DNA from 4 places in the Mesorhizobium sp. WSM4308 genome. Region 1 is predicted to be linked to each of the others. Evidence: predicted binding sites of a transcription regulator. Region 1 holds the regulator's gene; each other region holds the start of a gene.
The links. Region 1 encodes PhoB, which activates phosphate uptake and scavenging genes when phosphate is short. Its sites were predicted from a motif close to TGTCATNNANCTGTCAT; they were not measured.
Positions count from the first base shown of each region.

Region 1 (3,240 bases):
CATACGAGGACCAGGATCATGGCCGAACACACAGTCGCAGCCTTCGACGAGGATCTCGGACAGATCAGCAGGCTGATCAGCGACATGGGCGATCTCGCCGGCTCGATGGTCGGCGGCGCCACCAAGGCGCTGCTGAACTCCGACAATGCGCTCGCCCAGCGCGTCGTCTCCGACGACGCCATCATGGATGCGCGCCAGCGCGAACTCGACGACCGCGCCATCACGCTGATCGCCAAGCGCCAGCCGATGGCCGACGATCTGCGCCATGTCGTCGGCTCGATCCGCATGGCCGGCGACCTCGAACGCATTGGCGACCTTGCCAAGAACATCGCCAAGCGCGTCGGTACTGTCGGCCTCAGCGCCACGCCGCGCGACCTGTCGCATTCCATCGACGCCATGGCGCAGCTGGTGCTGATCCAGGTGCAGGGCGTCATCGAGGAGTATGCGGCGCGCGATGCCGCGGCACTGGCGAAGCTGCGCGCCGACGATGAGCGCATCGACGTCAAATACACCTCCGTCTTCCGCGAACTGCTGACCTATATGATGGAAGATCCGCGCAACATCACGGCTTGCACGCATCTGTTGTTCTGCGCCAAGAATCTCGAACGCATCGGCGACCACGTGACCAACATCGCCGAGAATGCGTACTATGTCCTGACCGGCACGCAGCTGCCCGCCAACCGTCCAAAACAGGACGAGACGGCGATGTCGGCGCCGGCGGCCTGAGCGCAGGGGTAACCAACCGATGATCGCACCACGCATCATGGTGGTGGAGGACGAGGAGCCGCTCGGCGTGCTCCTCCGCTACAATCTGGAATCGGAGGGTTACCAGGTCGAGGTGGTGACACGCGGCGACGAAGCCGAAATCCGCCTGCAGGAGAACGTGCCCGACCTGCTCGTGCTCGACTGGATGGTGCCGGCGGTATCCGGCATCGAACTCTGCCGGCGATTGCGGATGCGGCCCGAGACCGAGCGGCTGCCGATCATCATGCTGACCGCGCGGGGCGAGGAAAGCGACCGTGTACGCGGGCTTTCCACCGGCGCCGACGACTATCTGGTCAAGCCGTTCTCGACGCCGGAATTCATGGCCCGCATCAAGGCGCTGCTGCGCCGCGCCAAGCCGGAAGTGCTGTCCAGCGTGCTCAAGGTCGGCGATATCGTGCTCGACCGTGAATCGCACCGGGTCTACCGCAAGAAGAGCGAGATCCGGCTCGGGCCGACCGAATTCCGCCTGCTCGAATTCATGATGCGCCATCCTGGCCGCGTGTTCTCGCGCAGCCAGCTGCTCGACAATGTCTGGGGCGAGACGATCTACATCGACGAGCGTACCGTGGACGTGCATGTCGGCCGGTTGCGCAAGGCGGTCAACAATGGTCGCATGCCGGATGTCATCCGTACCATTCGTGGGGCGGGCTACGCGATCCGGGAAGACTAGAGCTTGCCTCATCCCGATAAAATCGGGATGAGGCTCCAAGATCGAAACTCCAATCAGCAGGTAGTCGCCAATGCCGTGAAGAGGGTGATCAGCGGACTTCGACTTCTCCCAACAGATGTTGCCGCCTCATCTCCTCTTCGACCCATACAGCAACGCGCTGGAGCTTTGAATGTTTGATGTCTCGAATGATCAGCTGCGTAGTGGCCGCGTCGACCTCGCCGATAATAATTTCGCCCCAGCCGTTGGTTCGCAGGAAGCGGTAGACGTCCTCGCCGAAGTTGCGAACACGATGGACGAGGCCGTAAAACTCGGCCTGATCTATGTTGAAGTTGATCACCAACGAACGGGACATCAGCAGATCATACAGGCAGACACATTGCCAATTGATGTCGCAACGGGCCGAACGCGGTCGTTCAGAATGATCGAGTTTCGTCCTGACCGTCAGGCAACGTTCTTTCCGGCACCCGTTCTTGCCTGCACGCCCGGCGCGAAAATCTCCTGGTCGACGAAGGTCAGCGCGCGCATGGCGCAACCTTCGCGGATCAGCGGCAGTTCGTTCGGTTCGGTGTCGAAGGAGATCGATTCCGAGTGCTGGCCACCAGCGGTCTGGGCGATCGCCTCGCGCAATGCCGGCTCGATGAGATCGAAGGCGGCGGCGCTGACGCCGACCATGGCAACGGGCGCCGGATCGATCAGCGCGAACAGGCTGCCGAGGCCGTAACCCAGTGCCTCGCCGGCCTTGCGATAGGCTTCGCGCTCGGGTCCGTCCCGTTCCCGTGCCGTCGCGGCCAGCGCCCGCATCTGCGCGTCGCTGACATCGGCCACCGGCTCGGTGTCCTCGCCGAGCTGCCTGGCATTGCGCCAGATGGCGTAATTGCCGGCATAGGCCTCGACACAGCCGCGCCGCCCGCAGCGGCAGAGCGCGCCGCCGGGCCGATGGATCATGTGGCCGAACTCGCCGCCCGAGGAATGGGTGCCGGTGAACAGCTCGCCCTTCAGCACCAGCCCCATGCCGATGCCGTGCGAAAGCAGGATGGCGATGAAGTCGTCGCGGTAGCGCTCGGGATCGCGCCTGCGCAGCGCCACCGCCATCATGTTGCAGTCGTTTTCCATGGTGGCGGGGATGCCGAACTCGGCTTCGAGTATGTCGGCGAAGGCGATGTCGGTCTGCGGCGTGATCGGCGACCACAGCATCGCCCGGGCCTCGGTATCGGTGATGCCCTGGATCGCCAGCGCGATGCGGGCGACGCTGCGCACGTCAATGTCGGGATCTTCGAGGCGCCGCCTTACGATGGCCACGCATTCGCCGATCAGCGCCTCGCGCGACATGGTCAGCGTGTCCAGCCGGCGCTGTTCTTCAGATATCACCTGGCCGGCATAGTCGATGACTGCGACCGACAGGAAATTCAGCGACAGCACCACGGTCATCACAGCCGCGGCCTCCGGAGTGAGGCCGAGGCCGACCTGCGGCCTGCCGCGTTTCAGCGCGCCGGCCTCGCTCGGCTTGCCCTCGGCCAGGATGCCTTCGCCGATCAGGTCTGAGGAAATCGCCGATATGGTCGAATGGCTGAGGCCGGTGGTCGCGGCGATCTCGGTGCGTGAGGGCCGGCCAGCCTGGCGCACGGCCGCGATCACCATCGCGCGGTTGCGCCGGCGCAGATCGTCGTGGCGGATTCCGACCGACATGTTTTTTCACATCCTCCCGGTCGCCGCGGTCCTTCCGGCCTCCCTCGAACGCTGCCGGCGACACGGTCAAATACTGGCAGAAGCGGCCGGTGCTGTCATTTATTTATTGCGAAGCTCGA
Region 1 is NZ_NSFW01000003.1:228,155-231,394, reverse strand. Features, by position in the region: gene phoU (phosphate signaling complex protein PhoU) at 19-726, shown strand; gene phoB (phosphate regulon transcriptional regulator PhoB) at 746-1,435, shown strand; gene CK227_RS06870 (hypothetical protein) at 1,524-1,787, opposite strand; gene CK227_RS06865 (ROK family protein) at 1,877-3,121, opposite strand.

Region 2 (3,240 bases), on a different contig from region 1:
GGGGCTCTCACCAGGCTCTGTCGGCACCGCCGCCGGCCCGTTTGCCGCCAAGCGGCAATCCATGGGTGCTGCCGTCGCTGTCGCCGCCGAGCAACTGTCAGAAAAATACTGGAGATCAGACATACCAAAACGGCTTGCAAGCGTAAGCTAAAGCTCGCAGAAGTTGTGGAAAAGCATGCCGTTTGAGAAGGCTTTTACCGTCATCCAGCATGAAAGGGGGGAATCATGCCTGACCACAATGCCATGATCCGCACAGCCATCGGACGGCTGCTTTCCGAGAAGACCGGAGTCGCGGTCATTTCGATGAGAGAGAGTATCACCGAGTTGCTGGCATTGACCGGCGCGGCGCACACCATCGAAACCTTGCAGGACATGCTGCTGGAAATGGCCGAGGTGCGCGGCATGACGGTCGTGCTCGACGTTTAGAGCAGTTCACCGTTTCCCGGAAACTGCGAACTGCTCCAACCTTGTTTTGATGCAATTCCCCGGGAAAGCGCTACGCGCTTTCCCGGGCGGCAGCAGGTAGCCGTTCAGCCGCGACCGGGCCAACGCGTTCTGCCTTGCCCGCTGGTGCAAGCGTGCCATCACCGTAGATCATGCGGCCGGCGCGGAAGGTGGCGCGGACGCGTGGCACGGGATGGCGGTCGGCCACCACGAAATCGGCCAGAAGGCCGGGCTCGATGGCGCCGCGATCGGTGAGCCCCAGGGCGTTGGCCGGGTTGGCGCTTGTCAGCGCCGCCGCCGCCGCGAGGCCATTGCCTCGCAGCTCCGCCAGGCCGAGCACGGCCGGCAGGATGGACGCCGGATGGTAGTCGCTGGCCAGCATGTCGAGCAAGCCGGCCTCATAGGCCTGCCGGGCGGAAAGATTGCCGGAATAGGACTCGCCGCGCAGCGCGTTGGGCGCCCCCATGGCGGTATGCATGCCGAGCCTGCGGGCCTCCTGCGCCGCTTCCAGGGTCACCGGGAATTCGCTGAGCGCGGCGCCCAGGCCATGCACCAGTTCGACCTTTTCCAGCGTGTCGTCGTCATGCGAGGCGAGCACGATGCCGGCGGCCCGGGCTCGCGCCGACAGGTCCTGCAGGGCGTTCAGCACATCGCCTTGCCCTTCGCGGCCCGCCATGCGCTTGCCGACGACCTCGGAGGCCGCGGCAACCGACATGCCGCGCTCCTTGGCGATGCGGGCAATGTAGAGCTCGACGTCGCGGTATTGACCCTGTCCGGGCGTGTGGTCCATCAGCGAGATCAGGTGCAGCCTGCCGGCGTCCATCAGCTTCCGCAGCGTGGGAAGCGCCGGGGTGAAGGTCACTTCGAAGCGGGCATGGATGCGGTGGTCGACCAACAGATGGTCCTTCAACCCGGCAATGGTGCCGATGATTTCTGTCGTATGGTCTTCCGAGCGCAGCACGCCGCTGGTGACGCTGGCGCCGATGAAGGAGAGCGCGGCATAGGCGGTGGTGATGCCGCAGGAGGCGAGCTTCTTGTCGAGCTCGGCAATGCCGATCCGCATCGGCACATGCACGCCGATGCGCGGCTCGACTTCCCTCTCCACCATGTCGCCATGCATGTCGATGAAGCCGGGCAGCAGCAGGCGGCCGCCGCCCTCGATGTCGGCGTGCCCGACAGGCTTCTCGCGAATCTCGGCGATCCGGCCGTTCTCGATCCTGACGGCGCCGTTGGGGATGACGCGGTCGCGCAGGACAATTTCGAATTCACTCAGCCACATGTCATGTCTCTTGCAAGGCAGCGATTTCAAGGTGGATTGCGCGGGCGACAAGGTCGGCGACATCGTTGGGATGATGAAGACGCCGATCATGGCGACGATGCGCCGGCTTGCCGACGCCTCGATCACGATCTCTCCAGGACATGTTTTCTAGTTCACTCGAATGCCGGTTTCCATTTGATTTTTATGACATTTTCATGAAAGCCGGCCTTGCCGGAGCCACTAATTCAGCCGGTACGTGATCGTTCCGACAGCCATTCGGCGGTTTGCCGGCTGGCCTGTTCGGCGGAAAGCTCAAGGGTCAGCCCTTGCAGCAGGCCGTGCAGGAAGATCCCCGCAAAGCAGTCGCCGGCGCCGATCGTGTCGGGCACGGAGACCTGCTTCAGCGGCGTGACGTGATTGAGCGCCTCGCCGTCATAGAGCGAGATCGGCAGCATTCCATCGGTCAGCACCAGCGTCCTCAGGCGAGGCCCGGCAATCCTTGATGCCCGCTCCCAGATCGCGTGCGTGTTCTCGCCGGGAAAGTCGGCGCGCGATCCGATGACGATGTCGGCCGGGCGGTGCGAGGTGCTGCGCAGCGGAAACTGCGAGACCACCAGCGGGATCGTCCGCAGCGAGGCGACAAGACCGTCGTCGAGCACCAGGGCGTTGAGATAGGCGGCGTCGCCACTGACAGGCTCCGGTGCGGCGAAGAGAGGGCGCAGCTGGCCGCTGGTGTTCAAAATGGTGCGCTCGCCGTTCGGCTCGAGCAGGATTTCGGTGAACCGGGTTTCGCCGGCCCACATGGTGACGTAGCCGGTGTCGATGCCGCTCGCCCGCAATTCGGCGAGTGCTGCCCGGCCATGGCCGTCGTCCATCAGATTGCTGATCAGCCGGACATCATTGCCGAGCTTCGCCAGCCGGGTGCCGGTGTGGAAGCCGCCGCCGCCAAGCCTGACAACACGATCGGAATAGGTGAGGCGCGCGCCCGAGGCGAGGGGCGAAGACAGCGACCAGACCTGGTCGTGATTGACGTGGCCGACAACGATGACTGTGCCCATGATCCCCTGCGTTCGGTCTTCGGTCGCCAGGCCTGGCGCCAGTGCATCGGCGATGAGGCCGCACGGGCATGCTCTTGGCGCACTATGACCGGGGTCGGCGTCACCGTCGACAAGCGCGTCTTCGTCAAGCGTTCCGGCGTCGGCACGGACGGAGACACCGTCCACGCCATGGCCTTGCGCCTGCCCGACGAACCGCTCAGGGCTTCCCAGAACCGCGATGAGGCGGAAAGCGGCCAGGAGGCGAAGGTCGCCTCTCAGCCAAACACAGCCAACAATTCACGCAGGCATTCCCGGATGCCCGCGCCGCCTGCTTACCCGCGCTTCTCAATCACGGCGTAAAGCACGTTGCGGTTCTCGCCGAAGAACACCTTGGCCTCTACCGCGTTGCGGTCGACGCTGGCGTTGACGATGTTCCACATGTCGACCTCCGAGCGCAGCAGCAGCACCCAGTCCATGAAGGTTTCGCGGTAGCCGGCGTCA
Region 2 is NZ_NSFW01000016.1:77,844-81,083, reverse strand. Features, by position in the region: gene CK227_RS26735 (hypothetical protein) at 226-426, shown strand; gene CK227_RS26730 (alpha-D-ribose 1-methylphosphonate 5-triphosphate diphosphatase) at 497-1,723, opposite strand; gene CK227_RS26725 (PfkB family carbohydrate kinase) at 1,948-2,925, opposite strand; gene CK227_RS26715 (class I SAM-dependent methyltransferase) at 3,072-3,240, opposite strand, start outside.
Region 2: CK227_RS26730 (alpha-D-ribose 1-methylphosphonate 5-triphosphate diphosphatase) is a predicted target of PhoB. The motif match lies at 1,907-1,923, and genes of this name have one in related genera.

Region 3 (3,240 bases), on a different contig from region 1:
AACGGCGCCAACCTGCTCAACGTCAACGCCTTCTGGCAGCGCATCATCACTGGCGTGCTGATCATCGTCATCGTCTATTTCGACGGTCTGCGCCGCCGCGGCGGCAAGTGACCATTGCTGAAATCGATCTCCGGCCCGGCGTGAAGACAGGTCGGAAACCTAATCGGACTGAGACATGAAAGCCGTTATCTGCCGCTCGCCCGGGGAACTCATCCTGGAAGACCGCCCCGCGCCCGGCGCGCCCCCTGCCGGCTGGGCGCTGGTCGCGGTCAGCCATGTCGGCATCTGTGGCACCGACTACCACATTTTCGAAGGCAAGCACCCGTTCCTCGCCTACCCCCGCATCATGGGCCATGAAGTCTCCGGCACCGTCATCGAGACCGGCGAGGGCGTCGATCTTGCCGTCGGCGAACCGGTCGTCATCAACCCTTACCTCTCCTGCGGCAAGTGCATCGCCTGCCGGCACGGCAAACCGAATTGCTGCGTCAAGATCGAGGTCTTGGGCGTCCATCGCGACGGCGCCATGTGCGAACGCATTCTTGTCCCGGCGCGGAATCTCTATCCGGCCAATGGCCTGTCGCTGGCCGACGCAGCCGCCGTCGAATTCCTGGCCATCGGCGCGCACGCGGTACGTCGCGCCCGTGCCGATCCCGGCGCTCGCGCTCTGGTCATCGGCGCCGGCCCGATCGGGCTCGGCAACGCCATCTTCGCCCGCATTGCCGGGCTCGACGTGACGCTGCTCGACATGAGCAGTGAACGTCTCGTTTTCGCCGAAAACGAACTTGGCTTCAGGATCCTCGACGGCTCGCGCGGAGCGGTGCCGGATCTGGTCAAGGAAGCGACATCGGGCGAAGGCTTCGACCTGGTCTTCGACGCCACCGGCAACACCCGGTCGGTGCAGTCGGCTTTCGCCCACGTCGCGCATGGCGGCACACTGGTGCTGGTCAGCGTCGTCAAGGACGACATCGTCTTCTCCGACCCTGAATTCCACAAACGCGAAATGACGCTGGTCGGCAGCCGCAATGCACTGCGTGCCGATTTCGATCATGTCGCAGACTCGATCCGCAACGGCGCCGTGCCCCTGGCCAAGCTGGTCACCCACCGCACGACGCTGGCCGATACGCCGAGCGATCTCGCCCGCTGGGCGCATGAGAAATCCGGCCTGATCAAGGCCGTGATCGAGATCGGATAGTCGGCAGGATTCGGCTCACAGCGCCGACAGTTTGAGCTCGACCCGCTCCGCCGGAAAGCGCGACTCGGAGAACTGGATCGGCTGACCGTCCGGCGTGATGTTGACGGCCACCGTGACCAGCACGATGGCGCCTGGCTGCAGGTCGAGGTCGGCGAGATCGGCCGCATCGGCATGGCGTGCCGACAGCACGGTCGATTGCCTGAGATAATCGTCTATGCCGAAGCGGGCCAGCGACGCGGTGATCGAGCCAGTCTCAGCCATCGCCTTGTCGATGCCGGCAAAGCGCCTGGCATCGAACCAGCCAGCAGCGCGTGACACAGGCCGTCCATCGGCCTCACCGCGTGTCTCCAGCCGGATCACCTCGGCGCCCTTGGCAAGGCCAAGCCCTTCGGCGACACGCGGGCTGGCCGGCTCGACCGACGAGGCAAGCAGCACGATGTGCCGTTCCGAGGTTTGTCCCTGCAGGCCCGTTGAAAAGCGTGTGCGCGCCCCGATCGGATAGGACAGCCGCTTGCGAGACAATACGAAGGTGCCACGCCCCTGCTCGGCCCGCAGCACACCTTCCTGCACAAGCGCCGATATGGCGCTGCGCACCGTGTGGCGATTGACGCCATAGCGCTCGGCGAGCGCCACCTCCGGCGGCAGCGCGGCATTCTCGGCGAAATCGCCGGTGGCGATCGCCTGCAGGATCCTGTCGGCGATCTGCCGCCACAGCGAGACGCCGCTGCGCCGTTCAATACTGTCGGCTTCCTGTCGCCCGATCATGAGTTGGCCCCTGCCTTCCGTCCCCTGTCATCCACTCGTCATGGACTCGCGCTAGGTAATATGTATAATTTGTATAGTTGTCTATATCAATAGACAAATTAGCGAAGAGGAATGCTGCCGATGCGAGGACAGGAAGCCCGCGACCAGGCCGGACGCAAAGCCGCGATGGCGACCCTGGCGCAATCGAGCGGCGACGATATCGTCCGGCTCTGGAACGAAGCCGGCCTGCCTTCGCAGGCCGAACTGCTGCGCGGTCCCGAGACCGGACTGGTGACGCTGCGCGGTCGCATCGGCGGCGGCGGCGCGCCGTTCAATGTCGGCGAGGCGACCGTCACCCGCGCCACTGTCCGGCTGCCGTCCGGACAGGTGGGCCATTGCTACGCGCTTGGCCGCGACAAGCAGAAGGCGAAGCTGGCGGCGATCGCCGACGCGCTCTGGCAGGACCCTGCCCGCCGCGCCGAGGTCGAGACCAGGCTGATCGCGCCTTTGAGGTCGGCGCTCGCCGCTGCCCAGGAAAAACGCCGCGCCGAGACAGCGGCAACGAAAGTGGATTTCTTCACCATGGTTCGCGGAGAAGACTGATGGATATCGCAGCACAATCGATCGAGGGCGGCTTTGCCGATCCGGTGTTCAACGCCCAGACGGTGTTTCGCGCGGTCATGGACGCGATGGCGCGGCCGGGCAGCGTGCAGCCTCTGTCGGCCCTGGCCCGCCCGCCGGCGCCGCTCTCGCCAACCGCTGGCGCCGTGGCACTGGCGCTGTGCGACAACGACACGCCGCTCTGGCTCGACCCGGCCCTGCACGCCTCCGCCGCGATCGGCTCCTGGCTTGGTTTCCATACCGGCGCGCCGCTGGCCAACACGCCTGCCGACGCGCATTTCGCCTTTGTCGCCTCGCCGGCCGAGATGATGGCGCTCGACGGCTTTGCGCAGGGAACGCAGGATTATCCCGACAGGTCGACCACCCTGATCCTGCAGGTCAGCGACCTCGTTTCAGGCACTCCGTTGCTGCTGGAGGGTCCCGGCATCGAAATCAGCGCCACGATCGCGCCGGCGCAGATGCCGCGTCATTTCATCGAGCAGTGGAAGCAGAATATCCAGCGCTTTCCGCGCGGCGTCGACATCATCCTCGCCACATCAGAAGGCGTAGCCTGCCTGCCGCGCACGACGCGCATCAAGACGATGGAGGCTTGAAGATGTATGTCGCGGTAAAAGGCGGTGAAGCCGCAATCGCCAATGCCCACAGCCTGCTCGCCGATCGCCGGCGCGGCGACCGTTCGGTGC
Region 3 is NZ_NSFW01000004.1:383,407-386,646, forward strand. Features, by position in the region: gene CK227_RS09905 (ABC transporter permease) at 1-111, shown strand, start outside; gene CK227_RS09910 (zinc-binding alcohol dehydrogenase family protein) at 176-1,192, shown strand; gene phnF (phosphonate metabolism transcriptional regulator PhnF) at 1,208-1,957, opposite strand; gene phnG (phosphonate C-P lyase system protein PhnG) at 2,078-2,539, shown strand; gene phnH (phosphonate C-P lyase system protein PhnH) at 2,539-3,150, shown strand; gene CK227_RS09930 (carbon-phosphorus lyase complex subunit PhnI) at 3,153-3,240, shown strand, end outside.
Region 3: phnF (phosphonate metabolism transcriptional regulator PhnF) is a predicted target of PhoB. The motif match lies at 1,983-1,999, and genes of this name have one in related genera.

Region 4 (3,240 bases), on a different contig from region 1:
GGCGCAGGCAGAGCGCATCATTGCCGCGGCCAATGCCTATTGCCGGAAATTCTCCAATGAGCGAGACGAGCAGGCGATCTCCCTGCTCGTGCTCTACAAATACTTCGTGCTCAGCGGCCAGATCGAGCCCGATCCCGAGCTCTGGCGCTTCATCGAGGGCAAGCGCGCCTCCGCCTGATGGTCAGATGACGCTGCGGTCGAGAACCGTGTCGGCAGGGCCGAAGCGATCCTTGGCCGTCAATTGCTGGTGCCAATAGGGGTAGAGCACGGGCGGCCGGCTGACCGCGTCGAGGCGCTGGCGTTCCTCAGGGCTGAGCGCCAGGCTTGCGGCCGCGAGATTGTCCTTGAGCTGGGCATCGTTGCGGGCGCCGATCACCAGCGAGGAGACAGCGGGACGGCCGAGTAGCCAGGCCAGCGCCACCTGCGCGGCCGATACGCCGCGAGCCTTGCCGATCTCGACCAGCACATCGACGATCCGCCAGAGCCGGTCCTCGTCGCGGATCGGCGGCTCGGACCAGCCGGCGAGTTGCCGTGCGGTCGGGCTGTCGCGGTGGTATTTGCCGGACAGCAGGCCGCCGGCGAGCGGGCTCCAGACCAGCACGCCCAGCCCCTGGTCGACCGATATCGGCAGCAGTTCATATTCCGCCTCGCGTGCCTCCAGCGTGTAGTGGATTTGCTGGGTGACGAAGCGCTGCTGGTGACGGCTGTCGCTGACGGACAGCGCCTTCATCACCTGCCACCCGGACCAGTTGGAGCAGCCGATATAGCGCACCTTGCCCTGGTTGACCAAAGTGTCGAGCGCCGCGACCGTTTCCTCGACCGGGGTAAGCCCGTCCCACTGGTGGACGAAATAGATGTCGATGACGTCGGTCTTCAGCCGCTTCAGGCTCTTCTCGCATTCGCGGATCAGGTGGTGGCGCGACAGGCCTTCGTCGTTCGGTCCACTGCCGATCCGCATGCGCGCCTTGGAGGCAATCAGCACGTCGTTCCTGCGCTTGCCGCCGAGTGCCTCGCCGATGATCTCCTCCGACAGGCCGTTGGAGTAGACATTGGCCGTGTCGATGAGATTGATGCCGGCATCGATGCACATGTCGATCATGCGCTTGGCTTCGCCAAGATCGCTGTTGCCGACCGCGGCGAAGGGCCCGGTGCCGCCGAAGGTCATGGTGCCCAAAGTCAGTGTCGAAACCTTCAGGCCGGAACGGCCAAGGATGCGGTATTCCATGTCAGTCCTCGCGATTGCGTTAAATGGGGGCGGGGCCAAAGGGCAGCCCGGAATGCGACAGAGGATTTGTAGGACAATTCGGCCGGCTTGTCGCCATGCCATGGCGATGGATCGATTGGACATGGCGGACGCCGCTGCGGCCGCTATAGCGTCCGGCTGCAATAAAACCGTCACTGCCGCTCTATATTGAAGTCGGCTCAGGTGTTTCCCTTCCAGGCCGCTAGCCAGCAATTTGGGCGCCGTATGGGAACCGACAGGGCTTGCAAGCGGAGCAGTGCAAATGACTGAGCAAAGACAGAATTCTCCCGCCAAGGATTGGCTCGAAGCCGAGCTCGCCGACACGCTCGACGAAGACTATGAGCTCGAAATGTCGGAGCCGGCGCTGTCGATGGAGATCGCCAAGATCTACAAGAACGCGCATCCGCCTTCGATCGACCGCATGCAATATTTTCGCGACCTGATCACCTTGCAGTCCGAACTGATCAAGCTGCAGTCCTGGGTCGCCTATCATAAGAAGAAGCTGGTGGTGATTTTCGAGGGCCGTGACTCCGCGGGCAAGGGTGGCGTCATCAAGCGCATAACCCAGCGGCTCAACCCGCGCATCTGCCGTGTCGTGGCGCTGCCGGCGCCGACCGAGCGCGAGAAGTCGCAATGGTATTTCCAGCGCTATGTCCCGCATCTGCCGGCGGGCGGCGAGATCGTGCTGTTCGACCGCTCCTGGTACAACCGCTCCGGCGTCGAGCGGGTGATGGGCTTTGCCGATGCCGGCCAGGTCGAGGAATTCTTCCGCGACGTTCCCGAGTTCGAGCGGATGCTGGTGCGCTCCGGCATCACCGTGGTCAAATACTGGTTCTCGATCACCGACGAGGAGCAGCAGATGCGCTTCCTGATGCGCATCCATGACCCGATGAAGCAGTGGAAACTGTCGCCGATGGATCTGCAGTCGCGCGTGCGCTGGGAGCAGTACACCAAGGCCAAGGAAGAGACCTTCGCCCGCACCAACATTCCCGAGGCGCCCTGGTTCATCGTCGAGGGCAATGACAAGAAGCGGGCGCGGCTGAACTGCATCGATCATCTGCTCAAGCAGATGCCGTATGAAGAGGTGCCGCACGAGGAGATCACGCTGCCGGAACGCGTCTTCAACCCAGAATACGAGCGCCAGACGCTGCCGCGCGAGCTCTACGTGCCGGAGAAGTATTGAGCACCTTTTCCTTCTCCCCGTTTCACGGGGAGAAGGTGCCCGAAGGGCGGATGAGGGGCGGCGCTGACTTCGATCGTTGGCGTTGCGCAGCCAAACCTGTTCTGATGAAATTGCCGCTGGCGGGGAGAAAGCGCTGTAACTACGCCCGCTTGATCACCACATGCGTGGCAAGCGCCGTCGCCACCTGCTCGGTGCATTGATAGCCAAGCCTCAACATATCCAGGCCGGTGAAGAGGTGCTCGCCCTTGCCAAGCAACACCGGCGAGATTGCCAGATGCATCTCGTCGATCAAGCTCTCCTGCAGATATTGCCGGATGGTGGCGACCCCGCCACCGATCCGCACATCCTTGCCGCCGGCCGCCGCCTTCGCCTGCTCGAGCGCCGAATGGATGCCGTCGGTCACAAAATAAAAGGTCGTGCCGCCTTCCATCGTGATGGGTGCCCGCGCGTGGTGCGTCAGCACGAACACCGGCACATGGTAGGTCGGGTTGTCGCCCCACCAGCCCTTCCAGCTGTTGTCAGGCCATTCGCCGCGGATCGGCCCGAACATGTTGCGGCCGAGGATCCAGGCGCCGACATTTTCGAAACTGCGCGCCGCGAACGCCTCGTTGATATCGGTGGTGCCGCCCTCTTGCCCGAGCACCATCTCACGGAAGGTGCGGGTGTCGATAAACCACTTGTGCAAGGATTCCCCGCCGATGCCGAGCGGATTTTGCAGATCCTGATCGGGGCCGGCGCCATAGCCGTCGAGCGATAGGGTGAATGCGTTGACACGCAGCATGGACATGAAAGCCTCCTCGATAACCAGTTGCGT
Region 4 is NZ_NSFW01000005.1:69,813-73,052, forward strand. Features, by position in the region: gene CK227_RS10715 (glycosyl transferase family 90) at 1-178, shown strand, start outside; gene CK227_RS10720 (aldo/keto reductase) at 182-1,225, opposite strand; gene ppk2 (polyphosphate kinase 2) at 1,506-2,426, shown strand; gene CK227_RS10730 (dihydrofolate reductase family protein) at 2,566-3,213, opposite strand.
Region 4: ppk2 (polyphosphate kinase 2) is a predicted target of PhoB. The motif match lies at 1,383-1,399, and genes of this name have one in related genera.